3 regions of the Shewanella sp. YQ_9 genome follow, and region 3 is predicted to be linked to each of the others. Evidence: predicted binding sites of a transcription regulator. Region 3 holds the regulator's gene; each other region holds the start of a gene.

Region 1 (10,006 bases), on a different contig from region 3:
ACAAATAGGACTCGCAATGGAGCAGATAAGACGTTCTCTCAGTTTGCAACTTGTATTGGCTATCGTCGGTGCCCTGGCGTTGTTGTTGTCTATAGTGGCCGCCGTGATGGTAAAGAGTAGCAGCGACGATACCCGTGCCCGCATAGATCAGGACATATCGGCGCTGATCACCCTCAAGGCCAATGAAATAGGCAATTACTTCTACGCCAAGGGGCAGATTATTCACTCTGTCTTTGCTAACCCTGCCATCAATAACTGGTTTGCCAAATACCATAGCCGTGGCTCAGATCTCAGCCTCGATCCCGGCTATCAACAGCTGGTGGATTACTTCCACTTTTTCTCCGAGCAGGACAAGGAGATCAAGTCGGTGTTCTTCGGCTCGGCCAATACCTTCGAGTACTTTGATCTCAATGGCCGTTACGATGGCGATCCCGACTACTACACCAACAAACGTCCCTGGTGGCAGGAAGCGATAGACAAAAATGGTTTGTTTGTCGGCGACCCGGCAGTGGATGCCAACGACGGCTCAATCTCGGCCACGGTCAAGACTGTAGTCAAGGATGCCAATGGTCGCCTGATAGGCATAGGCGGTATGGATATTCTCATCGATACCATAGGTAAAAACCTGCTGGCGCCAATCAAATACCGGGGCGAAGGCCAGGCGTTTTTGATGACGGAGCAGGGAAAGCTGGTTTACTTCCCGGGTTTTAACCAGGGGTTTCCCGCCGGCTCTGATGCGGCCGTTATTGACAATCTCAGCGGCGACAATCAGGGTTTTAGTGAACTGAAACGTGAAATGCAAACCCGGGATGCCGGTATTGCCGAAGTCACTTATCAGGGAGAGTTGCAGCGGGTGAGCTACATTGCCATTCGCGGTGACTATCCCAAAGTGCGCTGGTATTTGGGGTTCATGTTGCCCAATGAAGTGTTTCAGGCACCTGTGAAGCAAAGCCTTTGGCAAACCAGCTTGGTCTCAGTGGGGATTATTTTACTGGTGGCGTTAACCGTTTTCCTGATGATGTTGCCGTTTCGGCGTAATCTCAATAGCCTGCTGCACACCATGGAAGATATCGCCGAGGGTGAGGGCGACTTGTCACGCCGGATTGAAATCAACCGCGCCGATGAACTTGGGCGTCTCGGCGCCGCATTCAACCGTTTCGCCGCCAAGGTGCAGAGTCTGTTGCTGGAAACCCGTGAGCTCAGTGGTCGGGTGGATAATGGGGTTGCCGCCGCGGCTGAAGTGTGTGACAACGCACTGGCCTCTGTCAGCGCCCAGAAACAGGAAATTGCCTCAGTGGCCACAGCCGCTACCGAAATGGCCCACACAAGCCAGGAGATGGCGACCAGCGCCCAACGAGCCGCCGAGTTTGCCGAGACGGCGCTGTTGCAGTCAAGAAACGGCGCAGATGTGGTGCAGCAGGCCAGTCAGGGAATGCACTCACTTTCTACTCAGGTCAACCAGGCTGCGGGGGTTATTCGGGCGCTCAGAAGCAGCTCAGAGGAGATAGGCGAGGTGCTCAGTGTGATCCGCGCCATTGCCGAGCAAACCAATCTGCTGGCACTCAACGCCGCCATTGAAGCGGCCCGCGCCGGCGAGCAGGGAAGGGGCTTTGCGGTTGTGGCCGATGAGGTGCGCACCCTGGCATCCCGCACTCAGGACTCCACGACCAATATTCAGGGCATTATCCAGACTCTGCAGCAACAGGCACAACAAGCCGAACAGGTGATGGAAGCCGGAGTCAGGGAGGCCAACCAGGGCCAAAGCCTGACTCTGGAAGTGGAGCGGGCACTGACAGAAATAACCGCGGCAGTGGATGCCATCCAGCTGCAAACCATGGAGATCACTGCGGCGATAGGCCAGCAGGCTGTGGTGGCCGAAGAAGTGGCCTGCAACATTGAAAATGTTCGTGGCCGCTCCGATGAATCCCTGAGCGCCAGCGAAGAGCTGTCACATCAGATACAGGCATTCCAACAGTTGGCCACGGCTCTGGGGCTTAACATAGGTCAGTTCCGCATCGATTAAGACGAGCTTTAAATCCATTAAGGAGAGCTTTGGCTCTCCTTTTTTGCTCTCGATTGATCTGCTTTTTCGTTATCCTGGCTTGTTAACTGTGTTTTTATACAGTACTCTGTTTGTGTCCGGCTCGACCGAGCCCTTTGAGATCCGGAAAGCAAGCTTGAGAAAGATCATACATATCGACATGGACTGCTATTTTGCCGCGGTGGAGATGCGTGATTTTCCAGAATATCGTGGCCGACCTCTGGCCGTCGGCGGCAGCAGTGACAGACGCGGGGTGATAAGCACCTGCAATTATGAGGCGCGTAAATTTGGCGTTCGCTCTGCCATGGCCTCGGCCTATGCGTTAAAGCTTTGCCCGGATCTGCTGCTGATCCCCGGGCGCATGTCTGTTTATAAGGAAGTCTCGGCAGAGATACGGGCCATCTTCGCCCGCTATACCTCACTGATTGAACCTCTGTCGCTGGATGAAGCCTACCTGGATGTATCCGATAGCTCACTATACCAAGGCTCGGCCACCCTCATTGCCGAGGCTATTCGCGCCGATATCCTGGCGGAAACCGGCCTGACGGCCTCGGCAGGTATCGCCCCGGTCAAGTTTCTCGCCAAGGTGGCATCGGATCTCAACAAGCCCAACGGCCAGTATGTGGTCACGCCACAGGCACTGCCCGAGTTTGTAAAAAACCTGCCGCTTATCAAGATCCCCGGCGTCGGTAAGGTCACCGCCCAGAAGCTGGCCGATATGGGGCTGCATACCTGCGCGGATGTGCAAAAGGTGCCGCTGACCAAGTTACAACAGCGGTTTGGAAAGTTTGGTACCTTGCTTTATGAAAGGGCTCAGGGGATAGACGAGCGTGAACTGACCATCAACCGAGAGCGCAAGTCTGTTGGGGTAGAAACCACGCTGGCAGAGGATATTCATACCCTGGCCCAGTGTCGCCAGGTAATGCCACAGTTGGTGCAGGAGTTGGCCCGCCGTCTGGAGCGCGGAGCCAAAGACAGGCAAATTCATAAGCTGGTGGTCAAACTCAAGTTCAGTGACTTTAAACAGACCACTATAGAAACCCGCTCGAGTGAGTTATCTGTGCGCCTGCTGGATGACTTGCTGACCCAGGCATTGCAAAGAGCTAACGGCCGAGGCATCCGTCTGCTGGGGGTGGCTGCCGGGCTGGTCAGCCAGGATGATAGCCACTCACCGGCAGAGGAAGCTCTGCAGCAGTTGGATCTGGCTTTCTAATCCCCAATTGATGGTTTGCACTCAGCGAGGGGATAAACAAGCTCCATTTCTGTTCCATATGGGCTCTTTATAGCAGGTTTTCAGCGTATTCCGACTCACAAGCATAGCTGGCGATACCTTGCCACTGTCGCAGTGTAAGTCTTACTGTATATACGTAATTATAAGCTCGATACAAGCTTTCTGTTGAATTTCTGCGAATTTCAAATTCTAAAAAACCAAAATCTATTTTTAATAGATTTCTATATTAGAGTGAATGGGCTCTACTTAGTTACGTTTTGAGATCTTTGTAATAAGTTTTAAATCGATTTGATGTGGTGATGGTTTTATAAGAAGCATTTAACTTGCTTGATGGGAAATATTCTTTGAATTTTCGCTTTTTCTTGGTGAGTGTTTCTGTTTGTATCCTTCTTAACTCTTTGAGCTTTCTGAGTAACACCTGAAGATTGGTAATGTAAAAGTTAATTATTTTAATGTTTAGTTTTTTGTGGTAGGTTGTTTGGATAACAAAAAGTTTGCTTTAAGTTGGCTTAACCCGTTTTTTTTGGGACTATTGATAATAATTAAAACATGGAGTGTTTTATATGAAGTACGGGCTCCCCATTTCCCTTTTTTTGCTCTCTATTGCTACCCAAAACAATGTATTTGCTTCATCCAGCGTCCCTTTAAGTGGCTCTTTTCGGGTTAGTGAGCAAGGTGCGGCAACATATACCATCCCCATAGATACACCCGCAGCCAGAGGCAAGTTAAAGCCCGCCGTAGAGCTGAGTTATTCATCAGGTGGCGGAGAAACCATTATGGGATTGGGGTGGGGGCTTCAAGGGCTTTCCGCCATCAGCCGCTGCCCAAAAACCATTGAACAGGATGGCTATTTACAAGGTGTAGAGCTTACCAACAAGGACAGTTACTGCCTTGACGGTGCTCGTCTGGTTTTAACCGCCGGAACCCATAGTCTAAATGGCGCCGAGTACCGTAAGGAGCTGGATGATGCCTCTGTGGTGACTGTGATTGGCCAGGCGCCTGGCGGCGGTCCAGCGGCCTTCAAGGTTGAAACCAAATCGGGAGACACCTATTTCTATGGCGATGTGGATGAGGTTTCCGGGAAGCAGTTTCTGGATGTGAATGGCACCTCATCATCCGGAGATGGTTATCGGTCCGTATCTCAAAACAACAGTGATGTGATTTATCATTGGAGTCTGAAGGCCATTGAGGACTCCGTAGGTAACTACATTAGTTATCACTATGAAAACACCGCTGGTGAGCAATACCTGAAAAGCATCGATTATGCCGGGCACAGCAATGGTGAGGCTCCCTATAATCAGGTCAGATTTATCTATACCCCCCTCAGTTACCCTAAGTATGGTTATTCCTATGGCACCTCTGTTGCGATAAAGCAGCAACTGCAAAAGATTGAGGTGAGGCTGGATGACGAAGTCGACAAAACCTATTACCTGACGTATCACAAGGCGACTTCCAGTGATAAGCATGATTACCTTGAGCAGGTTAAAGCCTGTATTGGTCAAACCCAAACCGACTGCAGTACACCGATAACCTTTGAGTGGGACAGACAGGCGAGTGCGTCTGCTGGCCCTGCTTATCAGCCCTTTTCCGGCAGACGGGCGTTGAGTATTCCGTCCGGTAACAACGACACCGCCAAGTTTTTTGATATGGACGGTGACGGTTTATCAGATATCGTTTATGTACGGGACGGGCGTTGGTACAAGCGTGGTATTCAGTCGGGTATTGAACAGGCGATGGCCTCGACCGGTGCCGGTAAGGCGGCTTATGCCCAAACTATAGACTATGATGGTGATGGCCAGCGAGACTTGCTGGTGGCCAACAGTGAAACCGCCAATTGGCAAATTCTGTCCTTTAAACCCTCCAGCTATCAGCACACAGTGTGTGAGCCTAATGGCGGCGGTACTCAACTATGTGAGGATATTGAGCGTGTGGTGAATTACACGCTCAAGGATTTGGGGCTTAAGGCTATCGGGCTTGAAGGTAAGGCGCTGGTTGCCGATGTCAATGGTGATGCATTGGAGGACATCATCTTCATTGATGGTGGCGCCATCAAGTGGTATCGCAACTTGGGAAATGGAAGTTTTGCTGCGGCGCAAAGTCTTTATAGCTTCCCCAGTACTGAAGTTGGGCACAACACCAGCGTTCACCAGTGGCATTCCAGTCGAGGTTTTGGCAGCTCCTTTATGGATATCAACGGTGATGGACTCACCGACTTTATGTTGGAGGTTAGAGAGCGGGAAGCTGTGTGTATCTCCGGTAGCGGCAAAGTGATTTCTGGTGTGACCGAAAACGAATGCCGGATGGACATCAGAGGTACTTGGTCTGTCAGTGATTACGAGTATTGGAACCTTTATGTCTCTACTGGCTCCAGTTATCGCCGGCATCAAAAAATCTATCGTGGGCAGCACAATTACCTCAATATCGCCAATACCTTACGCAGTGCCGATTTCAATGGTGATGGCTTGTCGGATATTGCCTATGTCCATAATAATAAATGGTTTATTCAACTGTCAGATGGCAATGGTTTCTTGCCTCGAATCGATACGGGCATTACCACTTCCGATGCTCAGAAGTACAAAACCTATTTTATCGATATCGTGGGTGATGGTAGAGCCGAAATAGTGGTTCAGCATACCTCGTCTCAGGCGTTGGTGTATCACTCCAACCCCGAGTTAACTTCATGGACCACTTATGGCGCAATCAATGACCTGTCCGATCAACCATTGAATTTCGCGGATATTGATGGTCGTGGAAAGCTGGATATTGTCTATTTTCGAGACGGTCAATGGCAAAGGTTAACCCATAAGAGCCATGCATATCACAATACCATCAAGGGGATTACCGACGGATTTGGAGTCAAGACCAGGGTGACTTACGCGCCGCTGACGGAAAAGTCTGCTGGCGAATACAGTGTCTATAAGACTCAGGTATCCAGTTATCTGGACAACAGTCGTAACTTCTCCCTTATTCCGCCGCAAAAAGTCGTCAAGCAAGTTGCCACCGAAACCGGGGATGGCAGCCAGGTTTCCGTTAACTATGAGTATGGCGGCTTGCTGATAAACCGTTTGGGGCGTGGCCCGGCCGGGTTTGAGTTATTACGCACCATAGACAATCAGACTCAGGTGGTGACCGAGACTATCTATCATCAGTTGTTCCCGCAAATAGGTTTGCCCCTGGCAACCAAACAAACCTATCAGGGAAAAACATTGTACTCGGCAATCAATGAATACAGCTTTCAGCGAGGCAATGACGGCATTTATCGCCGGGTTGAAGAAAACGTAGTGGAGCGCACCTCGCAATATGGCAGCGATGGGGTGGTAAGGGAGTTAACGCAGACAAACACCCAGACTCAGTTCGACGACTGGGGAAATGCCATTGCCATTAAAGTGGATGTAACTGACCTTGAAGCCACTCAATTGGTTTCAAGGGTCGAGACGGTTAACCAGTATGACGGTCATGGTGGCGGCGAAGCCAAGGGGCGACTGAGTCATACCAGGGTGACTAAATCACGCTTTAATCAGCGAGAGCAGGTTCAGGCGATAGTGACCGAGAGCGCATTCAGCTATTACGATAACGGTTTGCTGATGAACTCAACGGTATCGCCAAATGACAATCGCTACAAATTGACTACCGGCAAAACCTATGACATTTACGGCAACACCCTGACCGAGCGGGTCACCGGAGGCGTAGATGCCGCCGGCAACACCCAGCAGTCGAGACAGATGAGCTATTTATTCGATGCCAGAGGGCGTCTGCTCAAGACAGTGACCAACGCGGCAGGCGACAGCAGCACCTATACCTACAATGGTCAGTCGGCAGACCAGGTAACGGGTAAAATCACTCAAATTACCGTGACTGATGCCAATGGTCGCAAACTGACCAAAGACCATGACAAGTGGGGAAGGCTGGTGCGGGAAGTCACTCCGGATGGTGTTCCAACAAGCTATCAGTATGCCACCTGTGATGCCGGGTGTTCACCTCTCAGTCATGGCCATTTGGTTACCACCAAGACCAAGGCCGGTGCGCCTCAATCCAAAGTCATCACAGATAAATATGGCCGTGAAGTCGGTAAGCAGAAGCAGGGTTTTGATGGGCAATGGATTGTTACTGCAACTAGCTACGATGCGCAGGGAAGGCCTGTCAGACAATATGAACCCGCTTTTGCCGGTATCAGTGCCTATTACACCGAAATAGAGTACGACCACTTTGGTCGGGTCATCAACCAAACCAATCCCAACGGCGGCGTTTCCAGTATTCAATATCTGGGATTTGAGACGCTGACGATAGACCCCAATGGCAAGCAAAAGCGTGCTATCTCCAATGCCATGGGTGAGCAATTTAAAGTTGTTGATGATATCGGCAACGAACTGGAGTTTGTCTATGATGCCAGTGGCAAGCTGGTGAAAAGTTTTATCACCTCAGCCTCGGGACAAGAGCTGCTGCGCACCGAGGCAAGCTATGATGCCTACGGCCGCAAAATCAGCACCAAGGACATTGATAAGGGACAGTGGCGCTACACTTATAACGCCTTTGGCGAAATGCTGTCACAGACCAATGGTAAATCCCAATCCAGCTTTATCTACTATGACATTCTAGGGCGTAAAGTCAGGCAAACTGAGCCAGATGGCACCTCTTGCTGGACCTATGGTAACAAAGGCAGCAAAACTGCCGGTTTACTTATTACGGAAACCCGTTTCGACACAGTTGTGTCCAATTGCTCTCAAACCGGCTGGGTACACAGCAAGCAGAGCGGGTATGACAGTGCCGGCCGGTTGGCCAGCAGCAAGACAAGCATAGCAGGTAGTAGCTATGAGCATCGCTTTAGCTATGACAGCCATGGCAGAGCGGCGACTCAGACATACCCCAATAACTTGCTGACGGTTGTCAACCACTACAACGCTCAGGGATACCTTTTCAAGCGTACCGACCAACAAACAGGTAAGGCATATCAAACTATCACCGAAATGAATGCCCGAGGTCAGGTGGAGCAGGTGCGTTATGGTAATGGTGCCCAGGAATCAACCGTTTTTGATGCAACCACTGGCTGGGTTAGCGGTATCAATTTGACCACTGCGGGAGTAACAGCCCATCAGCTTGACTATCGCTTTGATACTGTAGGTAACCTGGAGTACCGTCAGCACAGCCTGTCTTCGGCTCCGGCCACATTCAGCGAAAACTATCACTATGATGATTTGTATCGCCTGTATGAACGTACCGTCAGCATCCACTCCGGTGGTACGAGTCTGCCATCAGACTTTAAAGCCACCCATGAGATGCAATATGACGATTTGGGCAATATCACCTTTAAAACCGGTGTTGGTGATTACCGCTACGATAGCACCAACCCCTATCGTCTGGCCTCCATTGCCAACACAAGTACAATTGCGGCCAGTAAATCCTGCCCGGCAGGTTATGCTTTCAACAGCAGCAAAACCAGTTGCCTCAAAACGGAGACAAGAGCGGCCACTGCGGTATGCCCTGTCGGCTATAGCTGGAATGGCAGCAACTGCCAGAAAGCCATCTCAACGCCTGCGACTCCTGTTTGTCAGGCAGGTTATTCCTGGAGTGGTAGTCAATGCCTTAAAACAGTATCCAGTCCGGCAACCGCCGTTTGTGCTGCGGGTTACAACTGGAATGGCAGTTCCTGCCAGAAGACTGTGACATCACAGGCAACCGCAACCTGCTCAGCCGGATACACCTACAACAGCACTGCTAAACGCTGTGAGAAGAAGGTGGTTTCCAGTGCTGCCAAGACTTGTCCGGCTGGTTATAGCTATTCCAGTGCACAAGATAAGTGTACTCAAACCAGTACTACCTGGGCTAAATGGGTATGTACGGGAAGTGGTGGAGGAGGTAGAGACCCCAAGAGTACTATCCCTGAGTTCAGTACCCGTGCCCAAGTCTGTGATTGGAAATGCCCTTCGGGTTATAACAATGTGTGGCCTGGTGGAGAGCAGTGTAAGAAAACAGAGCTGGCGAATTATACCTATACCTGTCCAACAGGAAGTACGCTTTCAGGCTCCAGCTGCACCAAATTGCAAACCCAGAGTAATGGCTGGTCATGTCCCGCAGGCAGTACCCTGTCCGGCAGTAGCTGCAACAAAGTAGTGACCCAAAACAACACTTGGTCATGCCCGGCCGGCAGTACCTTATCGGGTAGTGTCTGTAACAAGAATTATACTGCAGCGCCTAGCTGGTCCTGTCCTGCTGGAACTGCGCTGTCAGGAACCAACTGCACAGGTACCCAGACAGCCAGCCCCAGTAGTTGGAGTTGCCCAAGTGGTTGGTCGGTTTCCGGTAGCAGTTGTCGCCGTCAGCTCAGTGCCGCAGTGATCTATTCCTGTCCGGCCAATGGTGTGCTCAATGGTTCAAGTTGCCTGATATCCGATGGGCCATCACATACCATGACCTATGACAATAATGGCAATATCACCCAGGATGGCAGTCGCCGTTTCACTTACAGTTCTTACGATTTGGTCACCAACATTACTCAAGGTGGGGAATCAACCCGCTTTAAGTATGATGCCAACCGGCAACGCTTCGAGCGTTACGACGTTAAAGTTGAAGCGGGAGTGACAAGCTATCTCACCACCTTATATGTCGGGGGGTATGAGAAAGTCACCCGTAGCGGCGGCAACAAACCGGCACTCACCGAGCAAAAATTGTATGTCGGCAATTTGGTGATAACCAAGCGTAGTAATAACACTGTTGACGAGTTTTACCTGCACAAAGAT
Region 2 (10,006 bases), on a different contig from region 3:
CACTCTGCCAAACTCGAGGTGTTGCGGCAGGCACTGCTAGAGCAGTGGGGCGGTTAGCTGGAGACAGAAAAGGCGCCATCAGGCGCCTTTTTACTTGGAGATAGCGATTACAGGTTGTCTTCAACGCCGCCCAGGGCGTCGACCAGTGCCAGCATCAGCGTAACCAGTTCGCTGCTCATCAGCTCAAAGTCGGCGTCCAGTTTGGCCAGCGGATCCTCACCGGCAACATCATCGGTGGCGGCGCGGAACTCTTCCGAGAACTTGAGGCGACGCAGTCCGGCATCGGATTGCAGCACAAAGGCGATGGACTGACCGAAGTGCAGTGCCAGTTTATGCACCTGCTTGCCGGTTTCCAGGTGAGCCAGTACTTCCTCTTCGCCCAGATCCTGCTGCTTGAAGCGCACGGTTGCGCCATCATCGGCGGCAGACTTGAGCTCGGCTTCATCCTGAATGGTGAAGGGGGCAGGGGCATTGCCTTGCTTGAGCCATTCGGTCATTTGCACTTCAATCGGTGTCTTGGTGCTCATTGGTACCACAGGCAGGCTGCCGAGCGCCTTACGCAGCAAAGCCAGCAGTTCTTCGGCCTTGGCGGCGCTGGAGCTGTCTACCAGGATCAGTTGCTCATCCAGCAGCAACAGTGCCTTGATTTGGCTGCGACGGGAGAAGGCTCTTGGCAACAGAGTGGTGGTGATTTCATCCTTGAGCGCATCTTTCTCTTTCTTGGTCAGCTTGCGGTTTTCTTCCTCTTCCAGCAGCGACACCTTTTCTTCCAGCGCTTCTTTGATGACCTGAGAAGGCAGCAGCTTCTCCTCTTTGGTGGCGCAGATAAGGTGGCGGTTGTTGGCGCTGTGAACCAGGGTGTGCCCCAGTTTGCCCAAAGCCTTGGAAAAACCGAACTTGCTGATGTCCTGACTGGAGCAGGGAGAAAAGGTGAAGCCCTCAAGGGCCGTCTCCAGTGCCTCTATATCGGTGGAAAATGGTTTGTTGAAACGATATACGGTGAGATTTTTAAACCACATGACAGGCGCTCTTTGAAAAATAAAGCCGCAGTGTAAGGCATGAATTCCTCTAGGTAAACCCGCCCTGCTAGCACAGATTTTTTCGCTCTGGGCAGATTTAACCAAAATGTCATATAGCCCTTCGCTTGCCGCGAGGCCCTGTGGTGACGGGCTTTTACCTGTGGCTGGGCTGGTCTTTGATGCCAACGAAGCCAACAGGTTAAAAGATGAAATAAAACTGCAACAGACTCGTTGCACACTTTCGCTCGTTCCAAACCAATAACCAAGACGAAGAGAACGTCGAAAGGAATTAATGATGAACGCATTTTGCAAAACACTACTCGCTTCAGCTATCGCTTCAGTCTCTCTGGCCTCTGCCCATGCAGCCGAGCCGCTGACCGTTTACGGCAAGCTGAATGTTACTGTTCAGTCCAACGACGAGGCCGGTGCTGACGATTCTGAAACCACGGTTCAGAGCAATGCCTCTCGTTTTGGCGTGAAGGGCGAATTCGATCTGGGTAACAACCTGGCAGCATTCTACACAGTGGAATACGAAGTAGACACAGGCGATGATGCCAAAGACAACTTCCTGGCCCGTAACCAGTTTGTTGGTTTGAAGGGTAACTTCGGTGCTGTCTCTGTGGGTCGTAACGACACCATGCTGAAAGTGTCTCAAGGTAAAGTGGACCAGTTCAACGACCTGTCAGGCGACCTCAAGAGCCTGTTCAAGGGTGAAAACCGTATTGAGCAAACAGTGACTTACCTGTCGCCTTCATTCGGTGGTTTTAAAGTTGGTGCCACTTACGCTGCCGAAGCCGCCAAGTCACAAGACGGTGAAGATGGTTTCTCTGTTGCTGCCATGTACGGTGACAAGGATCTGAAAAAGAGCGCAGTATTCGCCTCTGTTGCCTACGACTCTGAAGTTAAGGGCTACGATGTTCTGCGCGCCACAGTACAGGCCAAGCTGGCCAACTTCATCCTGGGCGGTATGTACCAGCAGGAAGAAAAGTCAGTGGACGGTGACAGCAAGAACGGTTACCTGCTGAGTGCGGCTTACAAGATTGACGCAGTGACCCTCAAAGGTCAGTGGCAGGACATGGAAGACAAGGGTGATTCCTGGTCTATCGGTGCCGACTACAAGCTGGGTAAGCCTACCAAGCTGTTTGCCTTCTACACCAATCGCTCCATGGAAGATATGGACGATGATGACAAGTACATAGGTGTTGGTCTGGAACACAAGTTCTAAACGACCACAGCTGCAGCGAAGGAGGCCTTGGGCCTCCTTTTTGTTTGCACTGTTTGTAGGTAGGAGGCGTATTGAGGTAGCTCTTTGTCGCGCTGCTGTTGGCTTTGCCTTCGGCCTTTGCGGATGAATCCTGCGAGCTCAGCCGAACGGCTCTTGGGCGCGTTCCTGCAGTGTGAAAACAGTAGTCTGGAAATTGTGTCAGTGCCGTGTACCTGAAAGATAATTCGCGCCTGGCCTAACAGGGAGCCGCGGCAGCACTTGGTTAAGTTAAGGCTAACTTATTGTTTGTTGTAGACTTGTAATCTAAATTTAGCTGCAGTGAGATTGTTGCTCGTGGCGGTCAATAATGGCTCTTTGGTAAGCTTTTCATTCCAGTTTCAAGTGTTTAATCGGGAAAATTGTGACAAAATAGCGGCGTTAAAGGTGTCAGAGTCGGCCCTTTTCATAATTTTGTAATAAAACTGTCCAATAATGGCCACGTGGAAATTCACTGACAGAAACCGTTATGACTGCAAGGATTTTAATAGTAGAAGATGAGTTGGCTATCCGTGAGATGCTGACTTTTGTTATGGAACAACACGGGTACACCACCAGTGCCGCCGAGGACTTTGACTCTGCGTTGGCACTGCTCAAGGAACCTTATCCGGATCTTATTCTGCTGGACTGGATGTTTCCCGGTGGCAGTGGTATTCAGTTTGCCAAGCGATTGAAGCAAGATGAGTTTACCCGCCAGATCCCTATTATCATGCTCACCGCCCGCGGCGAGGAAGAGGACAAGGTCAAAGGCCTGGAAGTGGGCGCCGATGACTATATTACCAAACCGTTTTCCCCCAAGGAGCTGGTGGCTCGCATCAAGGCGGTTCTCAGACGCGCCGCACCAACCCGGCTGGAAGAAACCATAGACGTGCAGGGCCTGACCCTGGATCCTGTCAGCCACAGGGTCACAGTGGGGGATTCTGTGCTGGAGATGGGGCCGACCGAGTTTCGTTTGCTGCACTTCTTTATGACTCACCCGGAACGGGTCTACAGCCGTGAGCAGCTGCTGGACAATGTCTGGGGCACCAATGTCTATGTCGAAGACAGAACCGTGGATGTGCATATTCGTCGCTTAAGGAAAGCCGTGGAGCTGTCCGGGCACGATAAACTGATCCAAACGGTTCGCGGCGCAGGTTACCGCTTCTCTACCCGTATCTAGCGGGGTAACAATGGGCATGGGCCGGGTTTTGCGTTATCTTGTGCAACCATCGGCCTTTTGCCTGGGCATTTTCTATGTTTGATTCCTATTCGGGTTATCGGCTGTTTTCCCGTTTGATGCTGTACCTGGCGGCTTGTTTGCTGCTTGGGTTGCTGCTTGGTCAGTTGCTCTTGGTACTGTGTCTGGGCGCTTTTCTATTATTGGGTTGGCACTATCGCCAGCTTATCCGGCTCAATTACTGGTTGTGGCGCGATCGCCGCTTAACGCCGCCGCAGGGCAGTGGCAGCTGGGAAGGGGTGTTCAACGGCATCTATCGCCTGCAGGGCAAAAACCGCAAGCGGGTGAGTCAGTTGGCCGGGCTGTTGGGAAGGTTTCGCCAGGGGGCCGAAGCACTTCCCGATGCGGCCGTGGTACTCGATTCAGAGCACAATATTCTCTGGTGTAACAAGTTGGCGCAGCTGCTGCTTGGCTTTGTCTGGCCGCAGGATAATGGTCAGCGAATAGATAACCTTATCCGGCATCCCGACTTTTCGGCCTATTTGAAGAAGGGCCATTACAAGGAGCCGCTGGAGCTGCCGTCCCCGGTTTCGGATAAGCGTCTGCTGGAAGTGCGCTTGATGGCCTATGGCGACAGGCAGCTGTTGCTGATTGCTCGGGATATCACCCGGGTTAGGCAACTCGAGGGGATGCGCAAGGAGTTTGTTGCCAACGTCTCCCATGAGCTGAAGACACCGCTCACTGTGCTGCAGGGGTATCTTGAGATGATGCAGAGCATGGCCGAACCCGACTCACCCAATGTCAAGGCGCTGGAGCTGATGCAGCAGCAGACAGGCAGGATGCAGTCCATGGTGGAGCAGCTGTTGGCGTTGTCGCGGATTGAAGATGCCGCAGATATCAACCTGGAACACACAGTGGATATGAAGCAGTTGATGACCACCTTAAAAGAGGAGGGTGAAGCGCTCTCCCGTGGTCGCTACCAACTGAGCTTCTATGCCGAACCTGGGCTCAATACCCATGGCAATGAGTTGCAGCTGCGCAGTGCATGCTCCAATCTGTTGTCCAACGCCATACGCTACACTGAACCGGGCGGCAGTATTGAGGTGCGCTGGCAACGGGTGGCAACCGGCGCCATGTTCAGTGTTAAAGACAGCGGTGAAGGGATTGCACCGCAGCATATCAGTCGCCTGACCGAACGCTTCTATCGGGTCGACAGTGCCCGCTCGCGGCAAACCGGTGGCAGTGGTCTGGGACTGGCGATAGTGAAACACGCCCTCAGTCATCACCACAGCGAACTCAAGGTGGCCAGTGAGCTGGGCAAGGGCAGTACCTTCAGCTTTGTGATCCCGCAGCATCTTCTGGAGCAGCAAGCTTCCTGACGCGTTTGACTGCATTAACCCTATTAAGGAGCCTTTGGCTCCTTTTTGCTGTCTAGCGGGAAGAGGTAGGCTTTGTGCACTCTTTTTCAAGCCTGTGGCAAATGGCAATCTCACGGTCATGATTAAGCAAAGGCTTTAGTATATCCAAGGAAACTGTTGGGGCGACATTGTCAATCGAGAGTCCTTTATGCCGAAATGGCTTCAAGGCGTGGCTGGCCGTTATTTTCAGTCCGTTATTTTCGATACCCAGTTACAGCGTATTTATTTTGGCTTGTCATGCAACTGTCATTTTTAAGTCATAGACTTGTCATTGTGGCAATTGATACTGGCTGCGTTTTAGAAACCAAGTTCGGTAAAAACTGGAGCAAATAATGAAATTGAAACAGCTTGTCGGCGCGGTAACCCTTACGGCCGCTGGTGTATTCTCTGCAGCATCTATGGCTGCTATCGATCAGTCACTGCCAACCTACGAGAAAACAAGTGGTGTTTCCGGTAACTTGTCTTCCGTCGGCTCTGACACTCTGGCCAACATGATGACTCTGTGGGCGGAAGAATTCAAACAGATGTACCCTAACGTCAACATCCAGATCCAGGCTGCCGGTTCTTCAACTGCGCCTCCAGCTCTGACCGAAGGGACTTCTCAGTTCGGCCCAATGAGCCGCAAGATGAAGCCAAACGAAGAAGAAGCGTTTGAAAAGCACTATGGTTACAAGCCTACTGCGATTCGTGTAGCCATCGATGCCCTGGCGGTTTTTGTTCACAAGGACAACCCAATCAAGGGCCTGAGCATAGAGCAGGTTGATGCTATCTTCTCCTCTACGCACAAGTGTGGTGGCAGCGATATCACTCGCTGGGGTGATGCCGGTCTGGACGGAAGCTGGTCTGCCAAAGACATTCAGCTGTACGGCCGTAACTCAGTATCCGGTACTTACGGTTACTTCAAGAAGAAAGCGCTGTGTAAGGGTGACTTCAAAGCCAACGTGAACGAGCAGCCAGGCAGCGCCTCAGTGGTTCAGTCTGTATCTCAGTCGCTGAACGCTATCGGTTACTCAGGCATAGGTTACAAGACTGCCGGTGTTAAAGCCGTGGCTCTGTCCAAGAAGGGCGACGACTATATCGCTGCAACACCAGAAAACGCGGCCAGCGGTACTTACCCACTGTCACGCTACCTCTACGTTTACATCAACAAGCATCCAAACAAAGAGCTGTCACCCATGCAGCGCGAGTTTGTCCGCTATGTCCTGTCCAAGCAGGGTCAGCAGGTGGTTGAGAAAGACGGTTATGTTGCACTGCCAAGAAGTGTGATTGCCAAAGACCTGGAGAAGGCTGGTATCCGTCTGTAAGACATACTCCCTTCGAAGAAAAGCCCGCATCGCGGGCTTTTTTGTGTTTCAGTCCATGGAAAACAGCGCCGGGGCGCGCTGCTGCATGAACTCGATAAAGAGCTTCACCTTGAGTGGTTGCTGGCTGCGTTGATGATAGAGCAGGGAGATACGCCGTTTTTCTCCTTTCCACTCCGGCAGCAATACCTGTAGCCGCCCGTCTTTCAACTCCTGTTTACAAAAGAGCTCTGGGCCGTAAAGAATCCCGCCGTCATTCAAGGTTGCGCGGATGGCGCCGTGGAGATCCGTCAGGGTCAGGTTGGCCGGGCCGTCATAATAGAAGGCATCGCCATCAGGATGGCGCAGCGACCAGTTGAACAGAGGCCAGACCTTGATCACCTTGTGTTGACTGAGCTGCTGCGGATGATTGAATACCGGCGCCTTTCGAAGATACCCGGGGGAAGCCACCAGGCGATAATCCAATACCCCGAGAGAGCAGGAGACCCAGGAGGAGTCCGGTTGGGTGCCGCCAACTATGGCAACATCTATGCCTTTGTCGATGAGATCCACCACCTCATTGCTTTGGGCGATATGCAGTTTGATATCCGGGTAGCACTCGCAAAATTCGTTCAGTGTCTCGATGAATATCATAGAGATTATCGAGATGGGGGCGGCAATTCTCAAGGTGCCTTCGGGCTTGTCGGCGCAGGTGCCACTGGCCAGGGCATCAAACTGGGCTATCAGCTGCTGATAGCGTTGGAATAACTCCAGTCCCTCTTCGGTCAACCTCAGTTTGCGGGTGGTACGCATCAGCAGTTGTTTATCCAGCACAGACTCCAGCTTGGCCAGTTTGCGGCTGACGGTCGCCACCGGCATATCCAACACTTTGGCGGCCTGGGAGAAACTGCCGGCATTGACCAGATGTACAAACAAGTAGAGCAGTTGCAGTTCGGGGGCCTGATTGTCACTCATTGCGGTTCCTCAATGTGCCAAGGATATGTTTAAAACGCTTGTCTGCCGGTTTCTACGACCATAGCGCAATGGCTGGCGGATAACGACTATGGTATCTTGCCGGCGTCTCTGCCGAACTTACTTCGCTGTACTGATAAGGGCAGGCAAGATACAGAATTCCCCGCCATTTTCGCAGATCCCCGGCGGGAGTACGACAGCCAAAGTCAGCAAAATGGAAGAAGTATGACTGGAATCATTACTCCGCTGATCTCTGTGTTTGGCATTATGCTCGCAGGTTCACTGGTACAGAAAAGCAAAATCCTGCCGGATGGTACGGATGCGGCGCTCAATCAATATGTTTACTACATAGCTTTTCCGGCCATTATGATGATAGTGCTGGCAAGAACTTCTTTCGAGGAGATCTTCCAGTGGCATTTCATCGTCGGTTTCAGCGTAGCAATGATGCTGACCTACCTGCTGGTGTTGCTGATTTCCGGCTGTTTCAGGGCGGGCCAAGGGGTAGGGGCAATTCGCGCCTTGAATGCCACCTTTGGCAATACCGCCTTTATCGGTATCCCCATGATGATGATAGTCTACCCGGGAAACCAGCTGGCGCTGGCCGCGGCGGCCATTGCCAGCCTGTTGTCTGTGGTGATGTTTGCCGTGGCACTGGTGTCGCTGGAGCTTGCCAGAGATACAGAAAATAAGGCGCATCCTTTGCTGATAATTGTTGAAGCGCTGGCGAAAAACCCGATTGTTATCGGCAGCGCCCTGGGCGTTGCCGTCTCGGCGTCCGGTATGGCTCTGCCGGATGGGATAGAGATGATGATAAGTCAGATAGGCGCCACCTCCAGTCCATGCGCCCTGTTTGCCATCGGCATGGTGTTGGCCAAGGCGACTCGGGTTCGTGGCGCCACCCGCTTACCTGGGCCTTGGCAGTTGGCCGAGCTCTTTGGCATCAACGCCTGCAAACTGCTACTGCAACCTCTGCTGGCTTATCTATTATTGAAAGCCATGGGGATCAGCGGCACCAATCTGCAGATGGGGGTCATTCTTGCGGCCCTGCCTACGGCAGCGAGTGTATACTTACTGGCGCAGCGTTATGACACCAAGGCCGGGGTTAGTGCTCAGGGGATATTAGTGGGCACGCTGATCACCTTTATCAGTTTGCCTTTGATAGCGGCATGGGCCGTCTAGTATTTCGGGGCCGGGAAGAACACAGGGAATAATTAATCGACAGATATTTACTGTATAAAAAATCAGTATATACTGTTTATCAATACAGTGTTTTGGGAATTCATTATGCTTTGCCAACTCAGCATCAATAACTTTGCCATAGTGCGTTTTCTGGAGCTGGACTTCCGTCCGGGAATGACCAGTATTACCGGCGAGACCGGGGCGGGTAAATCCATTGCCATCGATGCCCTGGGGCTTTGTCTCGGCAATCGGGCCGATGCCGCCAGCGTGCGTCCCGGTGCCAGCAAGACGGAAGTCAGTGCCCGTTTCTCTTTGGCGGATGTTCCTCTGGCCAAGCGTTGGCTGGAAGATAATGATCTCGAACTCGAAGATGAATGTATTCTCCGGCGCACCATTGGCAGCGATGGCCGCTCCCGCGCCTATATCAATGGTAACCCTGTGCCGTTGACTCAGCTCAAGGCATTGGGGCCATTGCTGGTGGGGATCCACGGCCAGCATGCCCATCACGCCATGCTCAAGACAGAGCAGCAACTTTACCTGCTGGACAGCTATGCCAATCATAAGCTGTTGCTCGATGGTGTCAGCAGTGCCTATCAGCGTTATCGCCAAATCGAGCAGGAACTGCGGCAACTGGTGCTGTCGCAGCAGGAGAGAATTGCCCGCAAGCAGTTACTCAGTTATCAGGTGGAAGAACTCAACGACTTTGCTCTCGGGGAGCATGAGTTTGCCGAGATAGAGCAGGAGCACAAGCGCCTGGCCAACAGCACGGCGCTGATCGAGTCCTGTCAGTTGGCCTTGATGCTGCTCAGTGAGGGCGAAGAGGCCAACATAGAGTCATTGCTGAACCGGGCAGTGCATATCAGCGCCGAGCTGGAGAGTGTCGATTCTGAGCTGGCCAATGTTGGCGGTATGCTCAACGATGCCCTGATCCAGGTGCAGGAAAGCAGCAGCGAACTACAGCGCTATCTGGACAAGCTCGAGTTGGACCCTGAACACTTTGCCATGCTGGAGGCGCGACTTTCCAAGGCGATGCAATTGGCGCGCAAGCATCAGGTGATGCCCTCAGAGTTGTATCAACACCATCAGCAGTTGCTGACCGAACTGGGTAGCCTCGACTCAGATGAGCAGAAGCTCGAAGAGATAGAGCAGCAATTGGAAGCCAGCAAACAGAATTACCTGACCCAGGCGCAAAAACTCAGTCAGAGCCGCAGCCGCTATGCCAAAGAGTTGGACAAGTTGGTCACGGCTTCCATCCATGAACTCAATATGCCCAAGGGCAAGTTCAGCATAGCGGTGGAGTTCAGCCCTGAGCAGATGTCGGTCAACGGCAGTGACAGGGTTGAGTTTCTGGTGACCACCAACCCGGGGCAGCCACTGCAGAGTCTGGCCAAGGTGGCCTCTGGGGGCGAGCTTTCCCGTATCGGCCTGGGTATTCAGGTAATAACCGCCCGTAAGGTGGCAACCCCGACACTGATTTTTGACGAGGTGGACGTGGGGATTTCCGGACCAACGGCTGCCGTGGTGGGCCGCATGTTGCGCACCCTGGGAGAATCGACCCAGGTATTGTGTGTGACTCATCTGCCGCAGGTGGCAGGTAACGGCCATCAGCATATGTTTGTTGCCAAACATGCCAAGGGCAGTGGTACTGAAACCTCCATGGTGGCACTGGATAAAGAGCAGCGGGTACAGGAGCTGGCTCGGTTGCTTGGCGGCGATACCAT
Region 3 (10,006 bases):
CGCCAGGCACATGCCCACCAGGACGGTGAGCAGCATCAGCGCCACCACCTTGGGCTTGGTCATTTCCAGGTAATCGCGCCAGGAGATCTCTGTGCGGGTCGCATCCTGGGCTATGGAGAGTAGTTTGGCCATAAACAGTCCCTCTTCAGGCTTTACGCCAAAGCGCATAGTTGATGAATACCAAAGTCAGCAGCAGCAGGGCTGCGCCGCCGTTATGGGCAACCGCCACCGGCAGCGGCAGATGCAGCAATACGTTGGCCAGGCCCAATGACAGCTGTAATCCCAGCACTAAGGTGAGTCCCAGAGCCGAGCGTTTCAGCATGCTCGAGTCGGCTCTGCGCCAGAGCATGAATGCCAGGGTAAGTACCACTATCGCGGTCAGCAGGGCACCTATTCGGTGGGCAATATGTATGGTCATCCGGGTGTGATAATCCAATACGCCGAACTCAAAGCTGGGATGCTGACCCTGAAAAGGAGAGAAGGCATCTGCCAGACGTAGGTTGCTGCTCCAGTCACCTTCGCAGATAGGCAACTCTGTGCAGGCCAGGGCGGCGTAGTTGGAGGAGGTCCAGCCGCCAAGCATAATTTGCAGTACCACAATGGCCAGCGCCACCATGGCCAAAGGCGCCAAGGTGCGGGCTTTGGGATCGCCATCCGGGATTTGCAGCGGCCGGAGCCTGAGATACAGCAGCAGCAACAGCGAAAACAGGGTGAATCCCCCGAGCAGGTGAGACATGACCACGACGGGCATCAGTTTCATGGTCACAGTCCACATTCCCAGCAGCGCTTGAAATACGATCAGGGCAGCGATCAGTCCCGGCAGCTTCTTCGGGGTTGTGTTGCCACGCCAACTCTGGATCACAATAAGTAATACCAGAATCCCCAGCGAGCCGGCCACATATCTGTGGATCATCTCCAGCCAGGCTTTCTTGGGTTCTATTTCTTGTCCCGGAAAGTGGCGTTCGACATGAGCCAATTCATGGGCCTGAGAAGGCACCTTGATATGGCCATAGCAACCGGGCCAGTCGGGGCAGCCAAGGCCGGCATCCGACAGCCGGGTGTAGGCGCCCAACAGGATTACCGTCAGAGTGCAGATGAGGGTCATCTTCAGTAGCAAGTTCAGTTTCATCAGCCCACCCTCGAGAGTTTCAACAGCTTGCGCAGGTCGCTGACCAAGGCCTTGCCCTGTAGGAGTTGGCTCTGGTGATCCACTACCCCCGGATAGGCCAACACCCAAGCGCCCAGAGGGTCGACTATCACCAACATCTGCTGCTGTAATGGATTCTCGGCGGTCAGAGGTTTATCCAGAGTGACTCGATGAAAGTCGTTGTTTAGCGGAGCTTCCGTGTCGCTTTCCCGGTTAACGAAAATCAGGGTGTCGACCCTGTCCATCTCGGCGCCCAGCGCCGTATGGCTCTGCTGCAATATGTAGAGTCGTTCCTGGCATAGTTCATCGCAGTTGGACGGTATCAGGTATAGGACTTGCCAACGGCCGGGAAGCGGGTTGTCGAGTCCAAGTTGCTGATAACCCAGATTAGTCGGCAGCAACTGGCCCTTATTGGTGGCCCCACCTTGATATAGCTCGAAGCTCAGTACCAGTTTTGCCAGTATCACAGGCAGGGCAAAGGCCAGCAGTAGTATCAAGAGTGGTCTTTGGGTTCGGGAGTTCATCCTGGCTCCTCTTGCTGTAATTGGGCGTTCTGAATTCAGCTCGCCCTATGGTTAGTGTCGATTCAGTTTCCAGCGCCACCAGACAAGCAGTAACAACAGGGCGGCAGCCATGGAAAACCACTGCAGGGCATAACCCAAGTGTTTTTCAGCCGGCATGGGCAATGGCTGCCAGGGTCTTGGCAAGTCCACACCTTCCAGCTGAACCGGCTGCAACACGGCCGGAATCAGTTTGTGCCCAAGCAAGTGTTCGAGCTGCGGCCAGTTGAGATTCTGTATTCGCTTGGGCCAACCGGCTTCGGCCAAGAGCTCCTGGCTCAGTGGGTTACTGCCCTTTTGCCACAATCGGCCTTCGAGGGTGAGGTGTGGCGGTAATGGCAATATCTCTGGCAGTTCACTGCGTTTTTCTGGAGCTGGGATAAACCCCAGCTCCAGCAATAACCAGGGTTGCTCCGGCTCAACTTGCAGAGGTTGCAGCAACAGGTAGCCCACTCGTCCTTGGTACACCTGGTTGTCCAGCAGCAATTGCTTACCGCTCAATACATTGGCACTCAGCTGCAGTTTCTGCCCTGTGAGCCGGCTGCCAGGGTCTTGCCTCAGCAGAGCTGAAAAACTGCTTGGCCCCGCATCTGCTTTGGCAGCAATCTCCTGAGCCAATAGTTGCTTTTCTTCAGCGCGCTGCAGTTGCCAGAATCCCAGCTTGACCATGAGTAGAAACAGCCCCAAAGTAAATAACAGTGCAAGGTAACGCCCCCAAGGGATGGGAGAGTGAATGTCAGTCAGTTTTTTCTTTAAAGTCATATTGGTACTGCTACTGCTGTTCATCATTTTCAACCTTGGTCGCGCCCTGTGGATCATGGTGCGCGGCGATTCATCTGTTCCCATGAGCCGTTTTCTTGGCCGCCGGGTGTTGTTTTCGGCGCTGGTGGTTCTTTTGTTGCTGCTGGCATTGGCGCTGGGGATTATTTCCCCCAATCCCCGGCCTTACTAAAGCACATACACAAAAACAAACAGGCATAGCCAAACCACATCGACAAAGTGCCAATACCAGCTGCCGGCCTGAAAGGCAAAGTGACGCTCAGCGCTGAAGTGCCCCTTTAAAACCCTGAAAAACAGCACCAACAGGAATAGCGTGCCCAGAGTCACATGCATACCGTGGAAACCTGTCAGCAGGAAGAAGGTGTTGCCATAGACACCGGACTGCAGCGTCAGCCCCAGCTCAGTGTAGGCATGGACATATTCCTCTCCCTGCAAGATTAGAAAGGCCAGTCCCAGCAAGATGGTGAGTCCAAGCCAGAGGGTTAAGGCGGTGCGTTTGCCTTTCTCTAACCCCAGGTGGGCAAAGTGCAGGGTAATAGAGGAGGTGAGCAGAATAATGGTGTTGAAAAGGGGTAAACCATTCCAACCCATGGCTTGGGTTTCAGTGCCGTCCGGGGTTTTCAGTAAGGGCCAGCCTGCGCTGAATCCGGGCCAGAGCACTTCGTTGGTCATGGCATTGTTGGATGCGCCACCCAACCAAGGCACGGCCACCATACGGGCATAGAAGAGGGCGCCGAAAAAGGCCGCAAAGAACATCACCTCAGAGAAGATGAACCAACTCATTCCCTGACGAAATGACCTGTCCATCTGTGGCGAATAGAGACCACTCATGGATTCATGGATCACGTTTCTGAACCAGCCAATCAGCATGAACAGAATGACGGCAATTCCTGCCAGCAGTACATAACTGCCATGGCCACCGTCAGACTTGAGCTGGGATACATAAGTACCGGCACCATAGGCGATAAGGAAAAGCCCCAATGCGCCGACAATCGGCCAGGCGCTTTGAGCCGGAACATAATAGTGTTCATGTTTACTGGTCATTTCGCTGCTCCTTGCTCCAGGGCATCGGATATCTGTCTATCCGTGATGTCATAGAGGGTGTAAGAGAGGGTCAGAGTGCTGATGGAGTCCGGCAGGTCCGGATCCACGTAAAACACCAGCGGCAGCTCGGCACTGGCATCGGCAGCCAGCGGCTGCTGATTGAAACAGAAGCACTCGGTTTTATTGAAGTAGGCGGCGCCTTGTCCCGGTGAAACGGAAGGGATCGCCTGACCTATCTTGTATTGGTGTGACAGGTTGCGGGCCAGAAAGCGGGTATGGGTCAACTGGCCGGGATGCACCTTGATACGGGTCACTTCCGGCTTGAACTCCCACGGCATTCCCTTGGCCACCTGAGAGATAAACTCCACAGTGACCAAGCGGCTGTTATCCACTTGGGCACTATAAGTGGCGGCGCTGGTGTTGGTCTTGCCATTGATCCCCAACTGCTGACAAAGCACATCATAGAGCGGCACCAGGGCAAAGCCGAAGCCGAACATGGCTACGGCGCCAAGTAGCAGCAGGCGTACCAGTTTACGGTTGTCAGGACGGGAGTCTGTCATATCACTTAATCTCCGGCGGAGTGCTGAAGGTGTGATAAGGCGCCGGACTTGGGAGTGTCCACTCAAGCCCCTGGGCTCCTTCCCAAGGTTTGGCCGGAGCCTGGGCGCCACCACGAATACACTTGATCACCAGTACCAGAAATATCAGCTGTGACAGGCCAAAGGCAAAACCGCCAATGGAGACAATCTGATTGACATCGGCAAACTGCACCGAGTAGTCGGGGATGCGTCTGGGCATACCGGCCAGCCCGAGGAAATGCATCGGGAAGAACAACACATTGACCGAAATGACCGAGCACCAGAAATGCCACTTGGCCAAGGTCTCGCTGTACATATGCCCGGTCCACTTGGGTAGCCAGTAATAGGCGGCGGCCATGATGGAGAAGATGGCGCCGGTGACCAGCACATAATGAAAATGGGCAACCACAAAGTAAGTGTCATGGTATTGGAAGTCGGCTGGGGTGATTGCCAACATCAGGCCGGAGAAGCCGCCTATGGTGAAGAGAATAATAAAGGCACAAGCGAACATCATAGGGGCTTCAAAGCTGATGGATCCCCGCCACATGGTGGCAACCCAGTTGAATACCTTGACCCCGGTTGGCACGGCAATCAGCATGGTGCAGTACATAAAGAAGAGTTCGGCAAAGACAGGCATACCTGTGGTGAACATGTGATGTGCCCACACCAGGAAGGAGAGGATCGCGATGCTGGCGGTGGCGTAGACCATTGAGGCGTAGCCAAACAAAGGCTTGCGACTGAATGCCGGAATGATGGCCGAGATGATGCCGAATGACGGCAATATCATTATGTACACCTCGGGGTGGCCGAAGAACCAGAAAATATGCTGGAACATCACAGGATCTCCGCCGCCGGCGGCATCGAAGAAGCTGGTGCCGAAGAATTTGTCTGTGAGTACCATGGTCACAGCCCCGGCTAATACAGGCATAACGGCTATCAGAAGGAAGGCGGTGATAAGCCAGGTCCAGACGAACAGGGGCAGCTTCATCCAGTTCATGCCAGGTGCGCGCAGATTCACTATGGTGACTATCACGTTGATAGCCCCCATAATTGAGCTTATCCCCATGATATGTATTGAAAAAACAAACAAGGCTGTACTGTCGGCGCTATAAGTTGTCGACAATGGGGCATAGAAGGTCCAGCCAAAATTGGGGCCGCCACCTTCCATAAACAATGAGCTAAGCAGGATCAGGAAGGCGAAGGGCAAAATCCAGAAGCTCCAGTTGTTCATCCGCGGCAGCGCCATATCCGGCGCACCTATCATCATGGGGATCAACCAGTTGGCCAGACCGGTAAAGGCCGGCATCACGGCGCCAAAAACCATGATAAGGCCATGAACTGTGGTCATTTGGTTAAAGAAGTTGGGTTCGACCAGTTGCAATCCGGGCTGGAATAGCTCAGCACGGATCACCATGGCCATGGCGCCCCCTATCAGGAACATGATGAAGCTGAACCAGAGATAGAGTGTGCCTATGTCTTTATGGTTGGTGGTCAGCAACCAGCGCATGATCCCCTTGGGGGCGTGATGATGCTGGTGTTCCTGTTCAGCGATTTCCTGAACGCCGGCTTCGGCATCTTGACTGAATGAGTTCATCTTCTCCCCCTACTGCCCGTGGTTATTGACGTCGGCGGCTTGCACTGTGTCGCCTGTATTATTGCCCCAGGCATTACGCTCATAGGTCACCACAGCAGCCAGTTCCTTGGCGGTTATCTGTTTGCCGAAGGCCTGCATGGCGGTGCCTGTCTTGCCATGGATCACTATGTCCAGATGGGCAGCCATTGGGCCTATGGCAATAGCACTGCCCTTGAGCGCCGGGAACACCCCTTGAAGTCCGGCGCCGTTGGGCTGATGACAGGCGGCGCAACGCGCCATATAGATCTGTTCGCCAAGCGCCATGGCCTCATCATGGCTCATGGTCTCACTGAGGGCCGCCTGAGCTTCTTCGGCGGCCGTAGCCGCGGCTTGTTTCTGCTCCGCCATCCAGGCGTCAAACTCATCTTCTGCCAGTACCTTCACCACAATCGGCATAAAGCCGTGGTCTTTACCGCAAAGCTCGGCACATTGGCCGCGGTAGATCCCCGGTTTGTCCACCCGGGTCCAGGCTTCGTTAATAAAACCGGGATTGGCGTCTTTTTTGACGGCAAAGGCGGGCACCCACCAGGAGTGGATCACATCATCTGAGGTCATCAGGAATCGGACTTTGCGATTGATGGGCAATACCAAAGGCTTGTCGACTTCAAGTAAGTAGTGCTCGCCCTTGGCTTCCTGGCCTTCTATCTGGGATCTCGGCGTTGCCAATATGCTGAAGAAGTCGATGTCTTCGCCGAAATAGCTGTAGTGCCATTTCCATTGCGAGCCGGTGATCTTGACCGTCAAGTCGGCATCACTGGGATCTTCCATGGCAATCAGCGTTTTGGTTGCGGGGATTGCCATCAGGATCAGGATTAAAAAGGGGATAAGCGTCCAGGCAATTTCTACCTTGGTACTTTCATGGAATTGGGACGCGACTGCCCCTTTGGACTTCCTATGGTTGATCATGGCGTAGATCATCACGCCGAATACGACCAAACCTATGGCGCAACAGATATAAAGAATGATCATGTGCAGGTGATACACCTTGCCACTGATCTCAGTTACCCCTTGAGTCATATTCAAGGGCATATCTGCCTGAGCGCCTGGAGACAACAAGCTGACGCACAACAAGGTCAGCAAAACACACAGCCATTGCTTCACAAGACATCTCCTCTGTCAATTGCATTCGCAACTACAAAGAAGAGTCACACAGTAAGTCTTTGCTCTATGCAAACTCTTCAGTTCCCAAAAAAGCAACGATGACTTCAAAGTGCGGCGGCGGTTTCACTTAGCTCTAGGTATACAGGTGGTGACCACTGTTGCACTTACCGCTGAATATACTCAGCATTTCCGGCGACGGCACCACTCGCTATGAATCGAAATGGGGCGGTCAACCTACGACGAATTGCATGGAGATAACACAATCGTTGTTCTTACATTACTTGTAGATTAAATATTGATCAAGATCACGATGTTTTCTAACTATATGAAAAAAAAGCGTCTGTTAATCCAGAGGTGAATTCTGTGTGAGTAGCAGAGCTGCGCGGTTTGCCGCCGATTGACAGGGGAAGGCATTGCACCAAAAAGGCACAGAAAAAAGGCCATCCCAGGGATGGCCTTTAAACACAATCAATGGATGGAGTGGGTAAGTTCGTTGAGGTGGTTATCCACCTCTTTCGCCTGCTGTCCCGTTTCCAACACTATGCCCATGGCTCTGGCGTTACGGGCGACCAGCTGCAATCGGCGGTTATCACGGGCATCCAGGCTGTCTATCCAACTGATCACTGCACTGGAGGTGCCGTTGGTCAGGGCTCTTTCCGTTGCCCACAAGGCTTCTACTTCATCCTTGGTGCGCACCAAGAGTACTCTATCCATTCTGACACCGGCCCTTGCTAAGGTTTCTTTGTAACCTATGCTGGCCGGGGCGTTAATCAAGACTATCCAGCGTCCCTGTTGACTCAATTGCGCCAATTGAGGGCAGAGGCGCAATAATTCCTGACGTCCCTGGCTATGGCTGGCCAAGCTGGAGATACCGGTATGTTGCCAAGGCTGATTGCCGGCAATACCGGTGTCTGTCCACAGGCCTGGGTGTCTTGGGGCGTTGCCAGTCATTATGCTCATAGCCAGTCTCCATTGCGTATTATCCCTACCGCCAGTCCTTCAATGGTCAATGGCTGGAAAGTCAGGTCGACTTTGATTGGGGAGTAAGCCTCGTTCTCGGCATGTAGATAAACCACATTACCTTTCTTTTCAAAGCGTTTCACAGTTACATCGTCTTCAACCCTGGCCACCACGACTTGACCGTTACGGGCTTCCTGTACCTTGTGAACCGCCAGGAGATCACCTTCGAGAATACCTATGTTCTTCATGCTGTCGCCGCGTACCCGTAGCAGAAAGTCGGCATTGGGGTGGAACATGCCAGGGTCGACCTGGTAATACTGCTCAACGTGTTCCTGAGCCAGTATGGGTTCACCGGCGGCAACCTGACCAATCAGGGGCAAGCCTGTTTCTGACTCCGCTTGTTCATCATGAGGCAGGCGAATACCACGAGAGGTGCCTGGCATGATCTCAATACAGCCTTTCTTGGCCAATGCCTTGAGGTGTTCCTCGGCGGCATTGGCGCTCTTGAAGCCCAGCCGGGTGGCAATTTCGGCCCGGGTTGGCGGCATGCCGGTGTCGGCTATATTGCGTTTAATCAGTTCCAGAATCTGTGCCTGGCGCGGTGTCAGTGGTCTCATGGTGATTCCTGTTTTTTCATACAGTACCTGTCAGTATATACAGTATTTTTGTCAGTGCAAGTATTAACCAAAATTGAAACTTTTAGGGAGCGGATAAGTAAGCCATTCGGTGCTTTGGTTTTAACGGCTTGTCTGATGCAGCATGGGGAGTTCAAGGCATTGGCCAGAGGAACTGCCGGGGCCGGTTCGCACCTTCCCTAGCTAAGGTTCAGGAAATTCTGGTATTCTATTGGGCTATTGATTGTGGCTCAGACACTGAAAAAACATGTCCAAACAAGATTCATTCTGGTTTAAATCTCTTCGCTGGCTCCAAAGCAAGCTGGTGCATACCACTGTGGTGCCTCAGGATCCTTTCGCCGATTTGAACCTGGATCCGGCCAAGCCGATGGCCTATGTAATGAAGACGGAATCTGTCAGTGATATTGCGGCATTGGCGGAAGTCACCCGTAAGTTTGGTTTGCCTTGTCCTTATGAGGCACTCAAGGTTGATGATATTACCGTTCCCCGAGTCGTCTGCCTGGAAGGAGCCAAGCCCCTATTCGGCAAGCGCAAGAGCAACAAGCCATTTCTCAGCTGTTTCACTTCTCTGCTGAACCTGCATCAGGCCAATCCACAACTGGATATTCAATTGGTGCCAGTGAGCCTCTATTGGGGCCGCACTCCGGGTAAGGAAGATGACAGCATGCGTGCCGCCGTATTTGAGCGGGAAAATCCCACTTGGCTGCGCAAGTTTCTGATGATCCTGTTCCTGGGGCGCGACAACTTTGTGCAGTTTTCCAATGCCGTGTCGTTGCGGCTGATGGCCGATGAACATGGGACCGACAAGGCTATTGCCCATAAGTTGTCACGGGTGGCCAGGGTACATTTCCGCCGGCAACGCAAGGTGATGACAGGACCCGTGCTGCCCAACCGTCAGGCTCTGTTCAATGAGTTGCTGCGCTCGGAAACGCTGAAAAAGGCGATTAAAGAAGAGGCCGCTGCCAAGAAGATCCCCGAGGCCAGAGCCCGGGAGATGGCGGAAGAATATCTCGATGAGATTGCCGCCCACTATTCAGACAGCCTGGTGCGTATTGCCGAGCGGATCCTCACCTGGTTGTGGAACAAGCTCTACAAGGGGATCAACATCAAGGGCGCCGAGCAGATACGCCAGCTGCACCACGATGGCCATGAGATAGTTTATGTGCCTTGCCACCGCAGTCATATGGATTACCTGCTGCTCTCCTATATTCTCTATTTTCAGGGTATGGTTCCGCCCCACATAGCCGCCGGTATCAACTTGAACTTCTGGCCCGCCGGGCCCATGTTCCGCCGTGGTGGTGCTTTCTTCATCCGCCGCAGCTTCAACGGTAACAAGCTCTATACCGCTGTGTTCCGCGAGTATCTGGATCAGCTGTTTGCCAAAGGCTATTCGGTTGAATACTTCACCGAAGGTGGCCGCTCCCGTACCGGGCGGCTGTTGTCACCCAAGACAGGAATGCTGGCGATGACAGTCAACTCTGTGCTGCGAGGCATTGAACGGCCGGTGACTCTGGTGCCCGTGTACCTGGGCTACGACCATGTCATGGAAGTGGCCACTTACCACAAAG

The links. Region 3 encodes LexA, which represses DNA repair genes until DNA is damaged. Its sites were predicted from a motif close to TACTGTATNNNNATACAGTA; they were not measured.
Region 1: dinB (DNA polymerase IV) is a predicted target of LexA. The motif match lies at 2,108-2,127, and genes of this name have one in related genera.
Region 2: recN (DNA repair protein RecN) is a predicted target of LexA. The motif match lies at 8,356-8,375, and genes of this name have one in related genera.

The regions. Positions count from the first base shown of each region.
Region 1 covers NZ_JBICJO010000026.1:220,676-230,681, reverse strand. Annotated here, with positions in the region: gene ACF8D4_RS08215 (methyl-accepting chemotaxis protein) at 17-2,023, shown strand; gene dinB (DNA polymerase IV) at 2,178-3,254, shown strand; gene ACF8D4_RS08205 (FG-GAP-like repeat-containing protein) at 3,836-10,006, shown strand, end outside.
Region 2 covers NZ_JBICJO010000077.1:114,729-124,734, reverse strand. Annotated here, with positions in the region: gene ACF8D4_RS22190 (LysR family transcriptional regulator) at 1-57, shown strand, start outside; gene rdgC (recombination-associated protein RdgC) at 108-1,019, opposite strand; gene ACF8D4_RS22180 (porin) at 1,312-2,244, shown strand; gene phoB (phosphate regulon transcriptional regulator PhoB) at 2,750-3,439, shown strand; gene phoR (phosphate regulon sensor histidine kinase PhoR) at 3,514-4,815, shown strand; gene ACF8D4_RS22165 (PstS family phosphate ABC transporter substrate-binding protein) at 5,187-6,158, shown strand; gene ACF8D4_RS22160 (LysR family transcriptional regulator) at 6,207-7,109, opposite strand; gene ACF8D4_RS22155 (AEC family transporter) at 7,332-8,285, shown strand; gene recN (DNA repair protein RecN) at 8,391-10,006, shown strand, end outside.
Region 3 covers NZ_JBICJO010000020.1:137,241-147,246, reverse strand. Annotated here, with positions in the region: gene cyoE (heme o synthase) at 1-132, opposite strand, end outside; gene ACF8D4_RS06230 (heme A synthase) at 146-1,129, opposite strand; gene ACF8D4_RS06225 (hypothetical protein) at 1,129-1,671, opposite strand; gene ACF8D4_RS06220 (SURF1 family protein) at 1,723-2,469, opposite strand; gene ACF8D4_RS06215 (DUF2909 family protein) at 2,441-2,659, shown strand; gene ACF8D4_RS06210 (cytochrome c oxidase subunit 3) at 2,656-3,531, opposite strand; gene ACF8D4_RS06205 (cytochrome c oxidase assembly protein) at 3,528-4,091, opposite strand; gene ctaD (cytochrome c oxidase subunit I) at 4,093-5,703, opposite strand; partial or broken gene coxB (cytochrome c oxidase subunit II) at 5,722-6,843, opposite strand; gene ACF8D4_RS06190 (cell division inhibitor SulA) at 7,312-7,803, opposite strand; gene lexA (transcriptional repressor LexA) at 7,800-8,420, opposite strand; gene plsB (glycerol-3-phosphate 1-O-acyltransferase PlsB) at 8,686-10,006, shown strand, end outside.